Regions from separate parts of the Micromonospora sp. NBC_01699 genome, predicted to be linked through region 3. Evidence: riboswitches for the same ligand, from Rfam matches in the RefSeq annotation. Region 3 holds a riboswitch; each other region holds the start of a gene.
The links. Region 3 has a riboswitch for cobalamin ahead of OG792_RS13425 (ABC transporter substrate-binding protein). Riboswitches for the same ligand answer to the same signal wherever they lie in the genome.
Positions count from the first base shown of each region.

Region 1: linked by a shared signal. The riboswitch ahead of OG792_RS19710 (hypothetical protein) and the one ahead of OG792_RS13425 (ABC transporter substrate-binding protein) in region 3 are both predicted to bind cobalamin.
Region 2: linked by a shared signal. The riboswitch ahead of bluB (5,6-dimethylbenzimidazole synthase) and the one ahead of OG792_RS13425 (ABC transporter substrate-binding protein) in region 3 are both predicted to bind cobalamin.

Region 1 is NZ_CP109199.1:4,597,717-4,604,223, forward strand. Features, by position in the region: gene OG792_RS19700 (energy-coupling factor transporter transmembrane component T) at 1-843, opposite strand, end outside; gene OG792_RS19705 (hypothetical protein) at 843-1,799, opposite strand; gene OG792_RS19710 (hypothetical protein) at 1,820-2,428, opposite strand; gene OG792_RS19715 (hypothetical protein) at 2,458-2,682, shown strand; adenosylcobalamin (AdoCbl) riboswitch at 2,650-2,792, opposite strand; partial or broken gene OG792_RS19720 (helical backbone metal receptor) at 2,964-3,035, shown strand; gene OG792_RS19725 (hypothetical protein) at 3,024-3,152, opposite strand; gene OG792_RS19730 (hypothetical protein) at 3,163-3,519, shown strand; gene OG792_RS19735 (helix-turn-helix domain-containing protein) at 3,798-4,421, opposite strand; gene OG792_RS19740 (helix-turn-helix transcriptional regulator) at 4,871-5,752, shown strand; gene OG792_RS19745 (class I SAM-dependent methyltransferase) at 5,830-6,480, shown strand.
Region 2 is NZ_CP109199.1:7,672,331-7,678,837, forward strand. Features, by position in the region: gene OG792_RS31655 (hypothetical protein) at 1-508, opposite strand, end outside; gene OG792_RS31660 (hypothetical protein) at 579-1,133, opposite strand; gene OG792_RS31665 (outer membrane protein assembly factor BamB family protein) at 1,344-2,555, opposite strand; gene OG792_RS31670 (SRPBCC family protein) at 2,658-3,164, opposite strand; cobalamin riboswitch at 3,293-3,493, shown strand; gene bluB (5,6-dimethylbenzimidazole synthase) at 3,527-4,186, shown strand; partial or broken gene OG792_RS31680 (helix-turn-helix domain-containing protein) at 4,326-4,655, opposite strand; gene OG792_RS31685 (DUF397 domain-containing protein) at 4,801-5,004, opposite strand; gene fahA (fumarylacetoacetase) at 5,240-6,442, opposite strand; gene OG792_RS31695 (hypothetical protein) at 6,439-6,507, opposite strand, start outside.
Region 3 is NZ_CP109199.1:2,997,870-3,004,376, reverse strand. Features, by position in the region: gene OG792_RS13440 (sensor histidine kinase) at 1-674, opposite strand, end outside; gene OG792_RS13435 (tripartite tricarboxylate transporter substrate binding protein) at 916-1,899, shown strand; gene OG792_RS13430 (low temperature requirement protein A) at 1,931-3,196, opposite strand; cobalamin riboswitch at 3,320-3,529, shown strand; gene OG792_RS13425 (ABC transporter substrate-binding protein) at 3,560-4,591, shown strand; gene OG792_RS13420 (FecCD family ABC transporter permease) at 4,594-5,670, shown strand; gene OG792_RS13415 (ABC transporter ATP-binding protein) at 5,670-6,437, shown strand; gene OG792_RS13410 (CaiB/BaiF CoA transferase family protein) at 6,478-6,507, shown strand, end outside.

The sequences.
Region 1 (6,507 bases), 1.6 Mb from region 3:
GGCGCTGCGGAAGCCGAGCAACGCCACGACGATTCCGGCGACCAGCACGGGCGCGGCGAGGTAGCGGGGCGTGGTGCCGTCGAGGGTGGCGTAGACGCCGACGCACACGCCGAGCAGACCGATGACCATCAGGGTGCCGGTGAGCGTGCGGGCGCGGGTCGTGGCCACCCCGGCGCGGCCGTAGCCCCGGGAGTCCATCGACGCGGCGAGCATCAGCGACCGGTCGAGGGCGTCGGCGAGCACCGGGATGACGATCGCCCGCAGGCTCGGCACGCCCCGGCCGGTGCCGCCGCGCAGCTTGCGGGCCTGCCGCACCCGGAGCACACTCTCGGCCAGCTGCGGGAACACCGACAGCGCGACGGTGACCGCGGTGCCGAGCTCGTACAGGGCGGCCGGCATCGCCTTGAGCAGCCGCTTCGGGTTGGCCAGGGCGTTCGCCGCGCCGAGGCAGACGACCATCGTGGCCAGACGCAGCCCGTCGTAGAGACCGCCGAGGACGGACTCCGCGGACACGTCTCCGAGCAGCCGGACACCGGCCGCCCAGGCCGGCAGGGGGATCTCCGGTAGCCGGACGATGATCGTGGCGCCTTCGGCGCCGCCGAAGACGAACCGGAAGAAGACCCGCATGACCACGATGACCGCGGCGAGGTAGAGATAGAGCCGGAACGCCAACGCCCACGGCGCGTCCGAGCGGCGAGCCACCACCGTCAGGCAGGCCACCACGATGATCGTGATCAGCAGCCACGGGTTGGTGGTGCGGCTCGCCGCCGTCGCCAGCCCCAGGGCCCACACCCACCAGGCGGCGGGGTGCAGGTCGCGGGGTAGGAAGTACAACGGACGCATCACGCCTTCCGGGATCGGCGACGGGCGGTCCACCACGTCGTCACCACGAGGACGACTATCGCGCCCAGGGCTGCCCACGGCGCCCACCGGCTCGCGCCGGACTGTCTGCGGATCACCTCGTTGACGTCCTCGGCCCGCTCGCCGCCACTGAAGGCGACGTTCTCGGCCGGGCTCGCGGCGGCCACCGTACCCGTAGCGGTCGCTTGGGGTCGCGGCGGCGGGAGCGCCGTCCCGCTGGTCGTCGGCGCGGGCGGTGCGCCACCGGTGTTCGGCGCGCGACCGCCGTCGCCGTCGCCACCACCGGGGTTGCCGTCGTCGGTGCCACCGGCGGGGTTGCCGTTGCCGGGTGGGGCCGGCGGATCCGGTCGCGGCGGTCGTTGCTCGTCGGGGTCGTCCGAAATCGGCGGCGGCTCCTCCGAGGCGTTACAGGCCCTGCCCTCGGTCCCCGGCCGGACGGCGGCGATGCGCGGCACCGGGTTGGACGCGGCGGTCGCGTTCAGGGAGAACGACCAGCCCTCGAACCCACCCTGGACGAAGTCGCGGTTCTTGACGCCCCACTGGCTGTACTGCCAGGGGCAGTTGTTCCCGGCGTGCCAGTAGGACCAGTAAGCCTTTGCCGGTGGGGTGTCGACGCACGCTTCCCGGTAGTCGGGGTTACCGGAGATTGGTACCTGCTCGACCGCCGACGGTCGGTTCTCGACCCGGCAGACGAACGCCTCGCCCCAGCGCTGGGCGCCGGCGATCTGGAACCCGGCGCCCTTGAGCGCGTCCAGGCCGGTGCCCCGGGAACTCTGCGGGAAGCAGCGCACGATCGTCGTGCCACCCAGCTGCTGGAAGTCGACCACGACGGTCACACCGCTGCCGGAGGTGCAGAATCCGGGCTTGCCCTTGCCGTGGTCGATCGCGTACGCGGGGACGGCGGCCGCCGTCACGTAGACGACGGCCGCCGCGGCCACGAGCCGAACCAGATGCGGTTTCATCGGCCGGTCTGGTTGAGCGGGTTGACCGCCGGGTTGCGGGGCGTCACCCGCGGCACCGGGTTGGTCGAGGCGTTGCGGTTGAGCGAGAACGACCAGCCTTCAAAACCACCCGGTACGACGTTGCGGTTGAGCGCACCGAAGCTGCTGTAGGTCCACGTGGTGCCGGCGCCGTTGGCGTGCCAGTAGGACCAGTACGCCTCGGCCGGCGGCGTCACCACGCACTGCTCCTTGTAGGTCGGGTTGCTGACGCGCGGGATGTTCTCCGTCGCCGACGGCCGGCCCTCCAGCCGGCACACGAATCCGAGCCCCCACTGCGCGGTGCCGGCGACCGAGATGCCGGCGTCCTGCAACGCCTTGATGCCCGTACGGGCGGTGCCGGGGTTGGCGTTCGGCGAGCATCGGGTGATCGTCGATGCCGGCACCCCACCGTTGTTGTGGAGCTCCTGGAAGTCGATCACGACGGTCACGCCGGTGAGCGCGTCCGCGCCCGTGCAGATCCCCGGGTAGCCCCTGGTGGGGTCGACCGCCCGCGCCGGTGACGGGCCGGCTGTGAGCAGGGCGGCCACCATCACGAGGCCGCTGACCGTGGACAGGAGTCGTTTCATGGAGCAACCGCCTTGTGGGTAGTGATCCGATGGACGAGGTGACGTCGGCCGACGTACAGCGCGACGACGAACGGGAAGCCGAGGCCGACCAGCGCCACGGCCGGCCGGAGGGGGTGTTGGAGCCTGGCAGCGGCGATGGCCGTGCTGACCGCGAGGTCGGTGACGCCGGTGACCTTTGGCAGGTGTCGCGGAGCGAGGCGATGAAGCGGCTTGTGCATCGGGCGGTCACCTCTGTTAACGCGACAGTGGTCTGACACATGTGCCCGCGTGGTGGACCCGACTCGTCATCTGCGATGACCTACGGTTGCGCGACAGTGCCGGAATTCGACCGGCTTCCTCGTCACGAGCACATCGATATCCAGTTGGCTCGCCCGACGTCCGTGGTCGACCACGGGCCAACGTAGACGTCGATGCGTATCGAACAGTAGAGGGTGTAAGGGTCCGAGCGCCACCGTGCTGAGAGGTTCGGACGGCTGATCCGTTCGGTGGGGACGGTACGGACCCACACCCGACCGACCTGCGGCGAGGGAAGACCCTGCGCGTGGTGTCACCGGTGCCGTCGCTGACCGAGGCGGTCGCGGTCACCCTGCCCGGACTACTCGTCGGCCCGGTCGGGTCTGTTGGCGGAGAGCCACGCGGTCATCCGGGCATCGGTGATCGACTTGACCGAACAACGTACGTACTCGTGGCCGCCCGATCCGGCGAGGCCCTCGATGCCGTACACGCTGACGACGGTGAGAATCCTCGAAGTGCTGTGGGTCGCCCCGACGTTGCCCGCCGCCCCGAGGCGTGAGGTGCGCATCGGTGGCCGGATGCCGCTCCGGCAGGCCTCGGCGGAGTGGGCTCAGGATCCGGGACCGGCACCGCTACTCAATCCCGCGTGCGAGTACCTGATCTACGTACTTCGCCACGGCGATGGGGAGGGCGCGCCGCCGAACGTGGACTGGCGCATCACCGGAGACCAGGGCGTCTACCGGTTGGACGCCCGCTCGGGCGGCGAGCCCCGGTACGTGTTCTGCGGCGGAGGGGAACCGCCGCTACCGAGAGTGCTCGATCCGACCGCCGTACGCTCGCGCGCGTTCCTCGGATGAGGGTTCGAGAATCGACTCAGGGCGGTTCAGGGCTATCGGCGGCTACATCGTCTGCCACTACGATCCCCCGACCACGCCATCGCCAGGCGCCTCACGACGGCGGCCCGGTGTCCGGTGATCGGCTCCGGTCGGCGTCGGGGATCAAATCTGGTCGTTAGTGCACCCGGTCACGTGATTCTCTCGTCGACGCATCGACAAGGAACTGTGTGCCGGTGTCAGGGACGATTCGCTCGCGTCGCCGCATCATCAACCGGGCCGGTTCCCTACGGATCTCCTGATCACGGTGCGTCGGTCTCGGGCCGCTGCCCCTCCAAGTTGACCCTTGCCCGGTGGCGGTAGTTCACGGGCGGGATGCCGTAAGCGGCACGAAAAGCGCGGCTGAGGACCGCCGGATCGCTGAATCCCCAACGAGCCCCGATCCTGTGAATCGGAATATCTCGCAGAGCGGGGTTGGCCAGATCGCCACGGACCCGTTCCAGACGCTGGCTCCGAATCAGACTTCCGACCGTAACGCTCTCGGATTGAAACAGACGATGCAGGTAACTGATCGAGATATGGTGCGCGGCGGCGATGGTGCTCGCGCTGAGGCTTGGCTCATGCAGGTGCTGCTCGATGAATGCCCGGACGCGCAGGGTCAGAACCCGTCGACGCGCCTCCGGGGCGAGAGCGTTTTCGGCGTCGAGTGTGTGGGCGAGCAACGCTGACAGTAGATCGATCAGGACGGTTCCCAACCGAGGTCCGTCCGAGATTTGATAGCTGCCGGAGTCCGCGGTCAGGCGAGCGAGGAGCCCCGCCAGTGACCCAATGATGAATGACAGGTGGTACCACTCGGGGTCGGACTGACGGATCAGCTCCGCAGCGTGATCGCTCGTCATTTCCATCGGCGCTATTGGCTTGCTCATGCACTCACACCAACAGGCGAACCGATCGGCCGCAGGAAGATCGTCACTTCGGAACACGGACTCGACCACAACTACCCCCATGGCAAAATCCGTACCCGATGATCCCCCACTGCGCGTCCGCGAGCGCCGGACTCCTCCCGACGCCGACGGACAGCGCCGACCGCACGGCGGCTCCGAACACGGCTCCGATGTTGCCTTTCATCCGGTACGCCTCCATCCTGGAACCTGAACCCTCCTGACCCAGCCCTGCTGCCGGTCGGCGGCGTACGCGGTTTTCCCCGGCTCGCTCTTGTTGCGGCCGTCGGCCATCAGCAGCTGGATCAATGGTCAGCCGGTGCGCACTGCCGGAGACAGGGGCAGCACATCCCCCTTGTGAGCCTCTTTTGTCTGTGTTATGGGCGACACCTCACGAGGTCGCCGGCAGCCTGATCGCATTGGAGAATGTGGATATGGACCGACGGACCGAACTCACCGCGTTCCTCCGCTCCCGCCGTGCCCGGATACACCCCGACGACGCTGGCGTACGGACCTTCGGCGACCGGCGCCGGGTGCCCGGGTTACGCCGCGAGGAACTGGCCTGGCTGGCCGGGATCGGCACCGACTACTACGTACGGCTGGAGCAGGGTCGCAACGGCACCGTCTCCGCCGACGTGCTCGACGCCCTCGCACGCGCGCTGAAGCTGGCCGAGGTGGAACGCGTACACCTGCACAATCTCGCGCGCCCGGCGCGACGTCCGCCGCGTCGCGGCGCCGAAGAGGTCGCACCCGGACTGCAACGACTGTTGGACACGATGGGCGAGGTGCCGGCGTACGTCGTGGGACGCGGCACCGACGTGCTGGCGTGGAACCGACCCGCCCGCCTGGTCTTCGCCGACTTCGCGGCGCTGCCGCCGGAACGGCGCAACATGGCCCGGCTGGTGTTCCTCGACCCCGCGACCCGCGAGCTGTACCGCGACTGGGAGGTGAAGGCGCGCGACGTCATCGCCCGACTCCGGCTGGACCTGGGCCGTTGCCCGGACGATGTGATCCTGTCCGCGCTCATAGTCGAGCTGCTCGGCCGCAGTCCCGACTTCCACGAACTCTGGGCCGACCAGGACGTCCTGGACAAGACCCACGGCACCTACCGCCTGCGACATCCGCGATTCGGCGGTTGTGCCCTCGCCTACCGGGCGCTGCGTCTGCCGGAGGAACCCGACCAGTTGCTGGTCACCTACACGGTCGAGCCCGGCTCGTCACTCGAAACCGCGCTGCGTCACGACCGGGTCCGGCAACCGGAGCCCGGCCGGCCGGTCGACCCACTCCACGACCAACCATCCCGTACGCGAGCCTGAGCGACCCGGCCGCACGGTGCTCCACCCAGCCCCCGAGGTTTCCGACGTGCGGCACCGGTCACTGGTTCAATGGCGCGATGACTCGGGACTGGCAGAAGTGGCACGACGAATACGACGAGCCGAACTCGCCGCTGGCTCACCGGCTCCGGGTGGTGCGCCGCGACCTGCGCCGGGCGCTCGCCGAGGCGCCCTGCGGCACGGACGGCGTCCAGCAGGTGGTGAGCATCTGCGCCGGTGAGGGCCGCGACGTGCTGCCGGTGTTGGCCGAGCAGGACGAACACCGCCGGGTCCGGGTGCTGTTGGTCGAGCTCGACCCGGTGCTGGCGCAACGCGCCCGTACGACGGCCGCCGACCTCGGCCTGTCCGGTGTGGAGGTGCGCGTCGCCGACGCGGGCGCCGTCGACACCTACCTCGACGTGCCGCCCGCGCACCTGCTGCTGGCCTGCGGCGTCTTCGGCAACATCTCCGCCGCCGACACGCGGCAGACAGTGGCCACCCTGCCGGCCCTGCTCGCCCCCGGTGCGATCGTCATCTGGACCCGGGCCGGCCGGGACGGGGGCGACGACCCCAGCCAGCAGGTCCGGGCGGACTTCCGGGACCACGGCTTCACCGAGCTGTCGTTCACCAGCGCCACGGAGAGCAGATTCCGGGTCGGCATGAACAAGCTCGACACACCGGCCGCAACCCGCGCACCGCAGGCGGGCACGCGCATGTTCACGTTCCGCTGATCCGCACCGCATCACGGTGCGAAGAAC
Region 2 (6,507 bases), 3.6 Mb from region 3:
GTCCGGCGGTGAACTCCCCGATGTCGAAGGAGGACGCCGGTTCGCCACCGGCCCCGATGTCCAGGTAGAGCCGGATGCCGACCCGGTGCACCTTGGTGACGTTGGCACCGGCTACCGGGGCGGAGGTGGCCGAGGCCCAGATGACCGCGTACCGCTCGCCGGCCGACGCCTTCGCCGGCACCCTGACCACGGCGCTGACCTCGGCGGACTCACCGGCGTCGAGGTCGATTTCGTCCTCGCTCAGGGTGACCCAGGAGGTCAGCTCGTTGGCCGTCCGCCCCTCGGCGAACCGGAACTGTTCCCGGTCGACGGTCGCCGCCCCGGCGTAGAGCTGGAGGCGTTGCCTGCGATCGGACCGGTTGGCGATCTTCACCTGGCGCTCGACGTCGGTGCCCGGCGCCAGGTGGTCGATGATGTACGTGTGGGCCCGGGGGTCGAGCCGGCGGTCGGCCGGTGCCTCCAGCAGCTGGATCCCGATGGTGCCCTCCGCGTCGCCCGGATCCGCCACGGCCGGCGAGGCCAGGGCTCCGACGCAGAGCAGTGTCAGCGTCGTCGCCCCGACCCGCCGGGCGCCCCGGTCAGGCCACCGAATGTGTCACCGTCCCGGTGTAGAGACCCACCTCCGCGGCGAGCGGCACGTGCACGATGAGGGTTGGCGACCAGGCCACGCTGTTCACGCCGGTGCCACCACTGTGGGTGAACGCGGTGAGCGGCACGACCGTGTCGAGCGGTTGGGCGTTGGCTGCGGTGAGCTGTCCGGGTACGAAGCTTCCGGTGCCGACCTGCTCGGCGCCCGGTCCGGACCAGTAGTCGACCTGGCTGGCCAGGACCCGCTCGGTCGGGGACCCGCCGCCGGTCTCGAAGTGGGTTGAGGTGACCGTGGCGACCCAGGAGGCGTTGCCGGATCCGCGCTCGTCGACCACGCGTACGGTGCCGATCGAGCCGGCGATGTCGTCGCCGGGCAGGCCGCTGCCGAGATGTGCGGTCTCCGGTGCGGTGATGTCCAGGCCGGCGCCGACGACGTTGAAGGTGACCACGGTGCTGTCCGTGGGGGCCGCGAGGGCCGGCAGCGTGGTCAGCGCCAGGCCCGCGGAGGCAACGGCGACGATCGCCCAGGTACGTACGCGACGCATGAAGCGTTCTCACTTTCGGGAAGGTTCACCGGCGACCGGTGGCAGCCGATATCCGACCGCGTATCGGACGATACTTGCGCTTCTGTCCGGATAAGAGCAGAATGCGGCAACTATCACCTGTTGGAAGCCCTCCGGCCCCACTGCCGGGAAACCGCCCGGCCGGGCGCCTCGGTGGTGCTCCTGCCTTCCCGGGTGTTCCGGGCCGGGAACTCAGGTGGCGGCGAGGATGACCGGCTGCCCAGCGGCGTAGAACTGCGCGTCGGCGGCGTCCGATGGCGCCGCCCGCGCCACCCGCTCGATCGCGACGAACCCGTCCGAGGCGTACGCGAAACCGGGTCGCCAGGGCACCACCTCGTCGCCCGCGACCAGCGGGAAACTCGACCTCTGCGCCCCGGTCGTCGCGTCGAGGGTGATCAGCTCGTGTGCGTCGGTGAGCAGGTGCACCCGCCCCGGCTGTACGGCCACTATCCGCGCCGGCACCGGCCCGGTCCGCCGCCACAACTCCGCCCCGGACCGCACCGAACGCGCCACCAGCTCGTTGCCGCTCGGCGTCAGCGCCACGTCGCCGTCGAGCACCACCTCGGCCGCGTCGAGCACCGGAATCGGCGCCGGCTCGCCCCGGTCCACCAGCCAACCACGGCTGTTGCCGCCGCTGGTCGTACGCATCGCCGGGCAGTTCGAGGCGCCGTTGCCGCAGCCGATGGGCACCAGACCCAGCTCGGGTCCGGCGTCCTCCGGCCGCCACCGGTTGACCAGCCGGCCGGTCTCCACGTCGTGGAACTCCGCCACCTGCGGAGATGCGCAGGCGTCGACGGTGACGAGCTGGCCGGCGGTGGTGGTGAGCGCACCGGCCCGGCAGGAGCCGTCGATGTCGACCCGCCACAGCTCGCGCCCGTCGGTCAGGTCGAGGCCGCGCAGTCCCGACCCGCCGATCAGCACCAGTACGGTCCGCCCGCCGCGTCCGGTGGCCGGGATCAGTCCGGCGGGGGTGTAGTTCGTGCTGGCCCCGGTGCGCCGCCCGTCGTACCCGTGTCCCGGGGGTGGGCCGTCGGCCCGCCACCTGATCCGGCCGGTACGCGCGTCCAGCGCGACCAGGTCGCCGTCCGACCACCGGCTGACCACGGTGGTTCCGCCGGCCACGACGCCGATCAGCTCGGCCGGCCAGCGTCGGAACGACCAGTACGGGGTACGCCGGGTCCGGGCGTCCACCGGCGCGTCGGCGCGGACCTGGCGGGTGGTGGCGTAGATCCGCAGCCGACGGTCGACGATCAGCGGGGCGGAGGCGAGGGTGCCGACCACCCCGGTCGCCGCGCTCACCGGAGCCGGATAGTCCGCGCGGGCGGGGGTGAGCACCTCGGCCGGAGCGAGCACCCGGTACGTGATCACCGCGACCGCCGCCACGACCAGCACGGCCGCGATCACGACCACTGCCGGCCGGCGTCGACCCACCCTCCGGCCCCGCGATCGCATCCAGCACCTCCGCCGGGCACCCTACCCAGCCGCCCCGGACCGGCACCCGTCAGGTCAGGCGGCGGCCCGGCCACCCGGGTGTTCGGGGTCGAGCGGGGTGACCACGGCGGCCAGGTCGGCCAGGTCACGACGCAACGCGCCCTCGACGGTACGGGCGGCCAGCCCGCCGAACACCAACGCGAGCAGTCGCCCGTACGGTGCGGTGACCGCGCCCTCCTGGACCACGCTCACCGCCGTCCAGCCGCCGCGCCGACGACGCCGCCCCTCGACCGGTGTGAAGGAGTACGCGGTCCGGTAGTTCACGCCGACGCCGGACGAGCTGACCGTGAGCCGATGCGGCGGACTGGCCTCGTCCACCCGGAACTCCTCGATCAGCTCGGTGCCGTCCGGCAGGCGGTGACTCTCCCGCCAGACCGTGCCGACCCGCGTCGGACCGGCGGTCAGCACCTCGATCCCGCTGATGGTGGAGAGCCAGTCGGACCGGCCCGGCAGGTCGGTGAAGACCCGCCACAGCTCGTCGGCGGACGCCTGCACCAGCCGGGTCACCGCTACCGTCGCCATCACACCTCCCCAACCCTCACCGTACGGTGGGTGACCGACCATCCACGCGAACATTCGCGGAAGGCGACGAGAACGTGACCCGGGCGACGGCCGGACCCGCCCCGGAGCCGATCCCGTTAGGGTGCGCACTGGCACAAACGTTGCGAGGTGCCCCGCGCGAGCGGGGAGAATCGGGAAGCCGGTGTGAATCCGGCACGGGCCCGCCGCGGTGACCGGGGAGCTGCCACCCACGCGTACCAGACGCGGCCACTGGCCCGAACAGGGCTGGGAAGGCGGGTGACCAGCGCAGATCCGGGAGTCCGAAGACCGGCCTCGCGTTCATCAGCCCCGTTCTCGGGGCACGAGCGCAGCGGGAGCCTGCCTTGGACACGGATCTCTACCGGGTCATCCACCGTCGCCGGGACGTACGCGGCCAGTTCACCGGGGCGCCGATCGATGACGAGGTGCTACAGCGCGTACTGGCGGCGGCGCACGCGGCGCCGAGCGTCGGGCTCTCCCAGCCCTGGGACTTCGTCCTGGTCCGGGATCCGGACCTGCGGCAGGAGTTCCACCGGCACGTCGAGCGGGAGCGGGACAACTTCGCGGCCACCCTGGACGGCGACGCCGCGCGGCGGTTCGCGGGGATAAAAATCGACGGCGTACGCGAGTCGACCCTGTCGATCGTCGTCACCTACGACCCGGAGCGGGGTGGCCCGTCGGTGCTCGGCCGGCACGCGATCGCCGACGCCGGTCTCTACTCGGTCTGCCTGGCGATCCAGAACCTCTGGCTGGCGGCCAGCGCCGAGCGACTCGGGGTCGGCTGGGTGTCGTTCTACCGGGAGCCGTTCCTGCGTGACCTGCTCGGCATCCCGGCCTCCATCCGTCCGGTCGCCTGGCTCTGCCTGGGCCCGGTGACCCACTTCGAGCAGACTCCCGACCTGGAACGACACGGCTGGCGGCGGCGCCGACCGCTGTCGGCGGCGATCCACCAGGACCGCTGGCGCAGCTCCGGGACGAGCTCGGGCTCACCGACGGCAACCTGAACCGGTACTCGCGGAGCTTGCTCGCGGCCTCTTCGAGACCGATGAACAGCTCGAACCAGGGTGGGATGTCCGCGTGGTCGTGCCACCAGCCCTTGGACTTGGTGTGCGGGGCGATGGCGGTCAGGGCGGTGGTGGTCTGCTCGTCGGCGCCGTACAGGTCGCACATGGCCTTCACGTCGACCGTACGGGCGGGCAGTTCGCCGCTCTCGAAGCGCCACGGCTTCGTGACCGACCACTCCAGCGCTCGGTCGGCGTCCACCTGTGGCATCCGCGCCTCGTGTTCGCGGAGCCGACGAGTACCCCGAGAGGAACAGCGGCGCCGCCAGCCCTCCCGACCGTCGTACCGAGGTGAACCGTGGGCCCGAATGGCCGAGGCGGTAGATATGAGTCCTCGCCCGAGCGAACGCCCTGTTGGAGCGGGCGAGAGCACGGATGAGAGCCCGATGAGCCGCAACCCGGAGCCGATCACGGCGGGCAGTGCGGCTCACCCCGTACCAAATGGCTTTTGATTTTGTTTGGCCGGGCGGCAACCGGTGCCGGACGCACGCGGGCGGCCCCGACCTATCACGGATTGGGCGGGGCCGCCCGAAGCCAAACTCTGAGGTTGGTCTGGATCAGCCGTCGAAAGCGCCGGATCGCGCCGCGCCGACGAACGCGGACCAGTTTGCCGGGTTGAACGCGAGCACCGGGCCGGCGATGTCCTTCGAGTCGCGGACACCGATCACGTCGGCCACGTTGTCGGCCACCTCGACACACCAGCCCTGGTCGTTCGAACGGGTGCTCTTACGCCACGTAGCGCGCGCGAGATCAAGCTGCATTTTATACCTCTTTCGCCCTGGTTTATGCACATAAAAGTGCTTTAGCCGGTATTCTTACACGGCACAGCGTGCACTGCGCATCACCGAGAGCAACATGCCTCAGTACGACGGGAGGACTTCACACAATCTGTGCGACTCGCTACTCAACCCGCGACCGGTTGCCCACCACGATCGGTAAACCGCTTAACCACAAACCGAAACCGCTCGATGATCACGAAGACCGATCTGGGGACGGTCAGCGGGCGGGGGTGATGGTGCCGGTTACTTCGCCCAGGGCGACAGGGCGGCCATTGGGGCCGGGGGCGGTGGCGGTGATGGTGACGGTGTCGCCGTCTTCGAGGAAGGTACGGGTGGTTCCGTCGGACAGGGTCAGCGGCTCGCTGCCGCCCCAGCTCAGCTCCAGGAACGAGCCGACCTGGTCACGCCGCTGACCGGAGACGGTGCCGGAGGCGTAGAGGTCACCGGCGCGCACCGAGGCGCCGTTGACGGTCAGGTGGGCCAACTGCTGGGCCGGGGTCCAGTACATGCCGGCGAACGGCGGCTCGCTCACCCGGCTGCCGTTCCAGTCGACCGCCAACCGCAGGTCGAGACCGAGATGCGGGTCGTCGCGCAGGTAGTCGAGGACCGGCGGGTCCTGCTCCGGCGCCGGCACCCAGGCGTGCGCCAGCGCGTCCAGCGGCACCACCCAGGGCGAGATCGAGGTGGCGAACGACTTGCCCAGGAACGGGCCGAGCGGCCGGTACTCCCAGTTTTGCAGGTCCCGCGCGGACCAGTCGTTGAGCAGCACGACCCCGAAGACGTACTCGGCGAACTGCTCGACCGGCACCCGGTCGGCGAGCGCGGACGGCAGTCCCACCACGAAACCGACCTCGGCCTCGATGTCGAGCCGGATCGAGGGGCCGTAGACCGGGCCATCCGGAGTGGAGCGTTGCCCGCACGGGCGGACGATCGGCGTACCGGAGACGACAACGGTGCCGGCCCGCCCGTGGTAGCCGATCGGCAGGTGTTTCCAGTTCGGCAGCAGCGGCGGCTCACCGGGGCGGAAGATCCGGCCCACGTTCGACGCGTGCTGCTCCGAGGAGTAGAAGTCGACGTAGTCGCCGACCTCGAACGGCAGCACCATGGTCACCTCGGCCAGCGGGACCAGCAGCGGCGCCACCGCTGCCCGGTGCGCGGGCTCGGTCAGCAGTTCCACTATCCGCTGCCGGACGGCACCCCACTGGGCGTGCCCGAGCGCCATGAACTCGTTGAGCGACGGCTCGCGCAGCGCACCGCCGGCCAGGATCAGCCCGGCCGCCTCCGCGCCGTCGAGGTCGAGCACGAGATCCCCGATCCGTACGCCGATCCGCCGCACCGCCTCGTCGCCGCGTACGAACACCCCGTACGGCAGGTTGTGCACGTCGTACGGCGAGCCCGCCGCGCCCTCGACCCAGCTCACTCGGTCTCCCCGTGGTTCATCAGTCCCAGTTGGGCCAGGTCGGTCAGTGGTTCGTCGATGCTGCA
Region 3 (6,507 bases):
TCGGTGCCGAGCACGCCCTCCTTGATGCCGTGCAGCATCGCCTCCCGGTGCTCGACCAGACCGGTGATCTCGTCCGGTTCCAGGCCCAGCGTCTGCCGCTTCACCCGGCGGGCCAGCAGCAGCGACCCGGCCACCCCGAGCACCCCGCCGAGCAGCAGGTAGGTGAGCAGGTTGGTGAACCCGGCGGCGAGCTGTTCGGGCAGCGTGGGATAGACGTCGCCGACCACTATCAGGCCGAGGAAGGCGCCGTCCCGTTCGTCGAGGACCGGCACGTGCGCGACCAGCGCCTTGGAGCCGTCGTCGACGACACCGACCCAGGACCGGCCGGCGAGCCCGTCGCTGGTGCCGAGCACCGCCGGGGTGCCGGCGTCCGGACCGGTGACGAGCTTGCCGGTGGCGTCGGCGATCAGCACGTACGAGGCGCCGGAGACCGCTCGGGCGCTCTCCGCGACCGCGGCCAGCGCCTCCTGCCCGGCCGGGTCACCGAGCCCCAGCCGTACGGTGCGGTTGATCGCCGCGTTCTCCCCCACCGAGCGCAGCCGGGCGCCCTCCTCGCGGCGGAACGCCGCGTCGGATTCGGCGATCGACACGGCCGCGACCGCGCCGACGACCAGCAGCACGATGCCGAGTTGGAGCAGCAGGAACTGACCGGCCAGGGACATCCGCTGACGCATCGCTCCTCCTCCGCCGGGGGGCCGGCAGCCACGAGGCGCCGGGACGGGCATATACCGGACCCGGACGGGCGTGCTGGGTAGCGTCCGCCCGACCGGCGCCGGAGTCAACCGAAAACTACCCGAGCCCCGGCTGATGACAACCGGCCGCCGGACGAGCAGGATCGTCAGGTACCTCCGCCGGACGTCAGCTATCAGCACTCGACGGCCCCAGGGCGGGAGAAACCGGCAGAGGAGGATCGAAATGCGACGGCTGACCCGAGCAGTCGCGGTCGGCCTGGGCCTGCTGCTGGTCGGCGTACCGGGGTGCGACGTCGGACGGCCCGCCGACAACCTGTCCGAACTGCGGGTGCTGGTGCCGAACGCGCCGGGCAGCGGTTACGACGTCACCGCGCGGATCGCCGCCAAGGCGCTGGAGGACGCCGGGGTGATCCGCGGGGTCGAGGTGTTCAACCTGCCCGGCGGCGGAGGCGTGGTCGGTCTGCGCCGGCTCGGCTACGAACGCGGCAACGGCCGGCTGATGATGCTGATGGGGCTCGGGGTGGTGGGCAGCCAGTACACCGGGAGCGCCCCGGTGACGCTCCAGGACACCACGCCGATCGCCCGGCTGATCGAGGAGCCGGCGATCGTGGTGGTGACCCGCGAGTCGCCGTACCGGGACCTGGCCGAGCTGATCGCGGCCTGGCGGGCGGACCCGGCGGCCGTACCGGTCGGTGGCGGGTCGTCGGCCGGCGGCCCGGACCACCTGGCCCCGATGCTGGTCGCGGACGCCGTCGGCATCCCGCCCCGGCAGGTCGCCTACCAGCAGTACGACGGCGGCGGCGACCTGCTCGCGGCGATCCTGCACCACCAGGTGGCGTTCGGTGTCTCCGGCCTGAGCGAGTACGCCGACCAGATCAACTCCGGGCAGTTGCGGGTCCTCGCCGTCACCAGCGAGCACCGGGTTCCCGGCATCCTCGCCCCGACCCTGCGCGAGGAGGGGGTCGACGTGCTGTTCAGCAACTGGCGCGGCATCGTCGCCCCGCCCGGACTCGCCGAGCGGGACGTGGCGGCGATGCGGGACGCGATCGCCCGGCTGCACGACTCCGCCCAGTGGCACACCGCCCTGGCCAGGTACGGCTGGACCGACGCCTACCTCGACGGCGACGCCTTCGGCGACTTCCTGCGTACGGAGAACGACCGCCTCGACCACCTGCTCGGCGGCCTCGGCCTGACCGAAACGCAGTAGCGGGGCGCGGGCGCAACCGGTGCGGCGCCGGTCAGTCGCTCACGATCGGCCCGTTGTCGGTGGTGTCGACCTCCCGCCCCGGCCCGATCCGCACCCCGCCCTCGGCCCCGGAGTCGGAGTCGATCTCGGCCTTGACCTCGGCTTCGGCGCCGTCCGGGCGGTACGGGCCGATACCGGAGAACCGGCCGGCGCCGTGCCGGCGCAGGATCGCCTGCTCCACCACGTTCACCACGATGATCACCCCGGCCAGGGTGACCAGCGCGGCCAGCGCGGGGATGAGCGTGGCGACGGGGAAGAAGACCAGGCAGGCGGTGGCCGCGAGCAGGCGGCGCCAGGCCACCGTCCGGTGCAGCCGCCAGTGGGTGTAGGCGAAGGTGCCCAGAAAGAGCGCGGATCCGGCGTAGAGCAGGGCCGCGTCGCCCATCCTCATCCCGCTCAGCGGTGACCGGACCACCTCGGCCTGGCCGACCGAGATGGCGATGATCCCGCAACTGAAGCCCAGGTGCGCGTAGAGCAGGATCGAACGGCGTACGTCGCCGTGCCCCTCGGACTGGACCACCGCCCGGCGGAACGCCCAGAGACCGTGGATGAAGTAGGCCCACCAGAGCCCGGACGCGAGCGCGTACGAGCCGGCGACGGCGATCATCCGGGGCCAGGTCAGCGGCAGGCTGGACGCGACCGCGCCGACCTGCACCACGGACTCGCCGAGGACGAGGATGAGCAGCAGCCCGTACCGGTGGGTGTAGTGCACCGGCCGGACCCGGAACTTGGCCAGTTGCCGGCGCAGCACCAACGGGCTGAAGATGTCGATCGCCGAGGCGGTCGCCCAGAGCACTATCCGGGCGTCGCCGTCCACGATGCCGCCGATCAGCAGCAGCGGACCGGAGATCAGGGCGCCGACCCCGTACGGGCCGACGAAGAAGCCCCGCCACTCGCGGAAGTTGTTGAGGGCGAACCCGGCGAGCAGCACCCGAATGATCACGTAGCTGACGCCGTAGAGCAGGCCACGATCGTCGAAGGCGCCGGGGATGGCGAGAGCCAGGACGAGGTTGCCGAAGCCGAGGGTGAAGATGACGACCCGGTCGCGTACGTTGCCGATGTCGCGCTGGTTGGCGTAGATCGTGACGCCGACCCAGGCCCAGTACATCGAGATGAACAGGATCAGCCCCTGGGCCACGCCGAGCCAGTCGTGGTCGGCGAACAGCTCGGCGGTGATCTGGGTGACGGCGAAGACGAAGGCCAGGTCGAAGAAGAGTTCCTCCCAGGTCACCCCCTTGTCCGACTGCGGCTGCCGCACCAGATCAACATACCGATCACGGTGCGTCGCCGGAGCCGGAGCGACCAGATCACGCGGCCCGATCCAGGGTCGTCTACGCCGTGAGAATCGTCGCTGCGAATGGCGGCGGGCGGGGCGCCGCCGCTAGCGTGTCGCTGCCGTGGTGCTCGGGAAGACCGGTGCGAAACCGGAGCGGCCCTCGCCACTGTGATCGGGAAGTCGTTGGTCTGAGCCCGGACGCCGGCGCGCCACGCGCGGCGACGGACCGGGCAACCACTGGGCAGCCGCCCGGGAAGGTTGACCGACGACGTGTCACCCGTCAGCCAGGAGACCGGCCACGGCACCGAACAGACCCATCCACGAGGTGCTGGAGAGGTGGTCCCCATGCGCGTGCGCGCATCCCGACCGCAGTCCCGCCGACGCGTACCCGCGCCGGCCATCGTCGCCCTGGTCGCGGTGGCGGCGCTCGCCGCCGGCTGCGGCGGCAGCGACGAACCACGGGGTACGGACGTCGCCGGGTCGGCGTCGACCGGACCGGTGACGCTGAAGAACTGCGGCTTCGACGTCACGGTCACCGCCGTGCCGGCCAGGGTCGTGACGATGAACCAGGCGGCCACCGAGATCATGCTCGCGCTCGGCCTGGGCGACCGCCTGATCGGTACGGCCTACCTGGACGACACCATCCTGCCGGAGTACGCCGACGCCTACCGCGCCGTGCCGGTGCTGGCGAAGGAGTACCCGTCGAAGGAGAAGCTGCTGGAGGTCGGGCCGGACTTCGTCTACGGCTCCTTCGCCAGCGCCTTCGGCGAGGAGGGTGCCGGCGACCGGGCCGCCCTGCGGACCCTCGGCATCGGCAGCTACCTGTCCCCGGCCGGCTGCCCGGCCGACGCCAGGCCGGCGACGCTGACCGTCGACCACGTGTTCGACGAGATCCGCGAGGTCGCCACCGTCTTCGGGGTGCCGGACCGGGCCACCGCCCTGGTCGACGCCCAACGCGCCCGAATCACGGCCGCCGCCGCCAAGCCGCGCGCCGGTGTGTCCGTCTTCTGGTGGGACGACGGTACGGACGCGCCGAGCGCGGGTGCCTGCTGCGGCGCCCCCGGAATGATCATGTCGGCGGTCGGGGCGCGGAACATCTTCGCCGACGTCACCGGGAGCTGGGGCGACACCAGCTGGGAGGCGGTCGTCGAACGGAACCCCGACGTGATCGTGCTGATCGACGCCGAGTGGAGCCCGGCCGCCGGGAAGCAGACCTACCTGGAGGCGAGTCCAACCCTGCGGGACCTGCCGGCGGTACGGGACAAGCGGTTCGTCACCATCCCCTTCTCCGCCACCTCGGCCGGGATCCGCAACGTGACCGCGATCGAGGGGCTGGCGAACGGGCTCGCCGCCGTGGCGCCGCGTACCGGCGGTTGACCGTGACCGCGTACCGGCGGGTTGACCTGACCGCCTCCCGTGCCGGCGCCGCCGGTCGGACCGGTGCCGCCGGTTACGCGGGGCTGCTGTTGGGCCTGACCGCCGCCCTGGTCCTGTCGACCGGGGTGGCGGTCACCATCGGCCCGGCGGACCTGTCCCTGGCTACGGTCTGGTCGGTGATCGGGGACCACCTCGGACTGGTCCACTCCGACGTGCCACTGCTGCGGGACCACATCGTCTGGCAGCTGCGGCTGCCCCGGGTGCTCACCGCGGCGGTGGTCGGGGCCGGGCTCGCCGCCGTCGGCGCGGTGACGCAGACCCTGACCCGCAACCCGCTGGCCGACCCCTACCTGCTGGGCATCTCCTCCGGCGCGTCACTGGGCGCGGTCCTGGTCGTCGTCGCCGGGTTCGGCGCCGGACTGTGGGCGGTCTCCACCGGGGCGTTCGTCGGCGCGCTCGGGGCGTTCGCGCTCGTGCTGGTCGTGGCCAGCCAGCGCGTCCGGCTGGCGCCGACCCGGATGATCCTGGCCGGGGTGGCGATCGGGCAGCTCTGCGCGGCGGTCACCTCGTTCGTCATCATCTGGCAGGCGGATCCGCACGCCACCCAGGAGATCACCTTCTGGCTCTCCGGTTCGCTCGCCCGATCCGCCTGGACCCCGCTGGCGTACGGCTGCTTCGCCCTCGCGGTGACCATGCTGCTCTTCCTCTGGCACGCCCGTACGCTGAACGCCTTCGCCTTCGGCGAGGACGCCGCCGCCAGCCTCGGTGTCGACGTCACCCGCGTCCGCTGGCTGCTACTGGTCTGCGCGGCGCTGCTCACCGGCACCCTGGTCGGCATCAGCGGGGCCATCGGTTTCGTCGGGCTGATCCTGCCGCACGCCGTCCGGTTCTTCACCGGGCCGGACCACCGCCGCCTGCTGCCGGTGTCGGTCCTGGTCGGCGCCGTCTTCCTGATCTGGGTCGACACCGTGGCGCGGACCCTCTTCGAGCCACGGGAACTGCCGGTCGGGGTGCTCACCGCGCTGCTCGGAGTGCCCGCCTTCGTCGTGCTGATGCGCCGCCGGGAGGTGCGTGGCTGATGCTCACCGCCGCCGGACTGAGCTGGTCGGTCAGGGGCACGTTGATCGTCGACGGGGTCTCCTGTTCGGTGCCGGCCGGCACGCTGGTGGGGCTGCTCGGGCCGAACGGCTCCGGGAAGACCACGCTGCTGCGCCTGATCGCCCGGCTCACCACCCCCGACCGGGGCACGGTGCTGCTCGGCGGGGACGACCTCACCGGCCTGGACCGGCGTGACCTGGCCCGACGGCTCGCCCTGGTCGAGCAGTACGCCGACACCGATCTGGACCTGACCGTGCTGGACGTGGTCCTGCTCGGCCGTACCCCGCACCGGCGCTCGTGGTGGGGTGAGGGCGCCGCCGACCTGGCCGCCGCGTACGCCGCGCTCGACCGGGTCGACCTGGCCGGGTTCGCACGGCGACGCTGGCACACCCTCTCCGGTGGCGAGCGCCAGCGGGTGCAACTCGCCCGCGCGTTCACCCAGGAGCCCGAGCTGCTGCTGTTGGACGAGCCGACCAACCACCTCGACATCGGACACCAGTTGCAGCTCCTGCACCTGGTACGCCGCTCCGGGGTGACCACGCTGGCCGCGCTGCACGACCTCAACCTCGCCGCCATGTTCTGCGACACGCTGGTGGTGCTGCACCGGGGTCGGGTCGCCGCCGCCGGCCCGGTCGCCGAGGTGCTCACCCCGGACCTGCTCCGCGAGGTGTTCACCGTGCACGCCGACGTCGGTACGCACCCGACCACGGGTCGACCGTCCCTGACCTTCCACCCGCCCACGGACTGACCGCCCCGACCGGTCGGTCGGATACGCCTATCGTGGCAAGATGCCCGAACGACCCCGTACCGTCGACCCG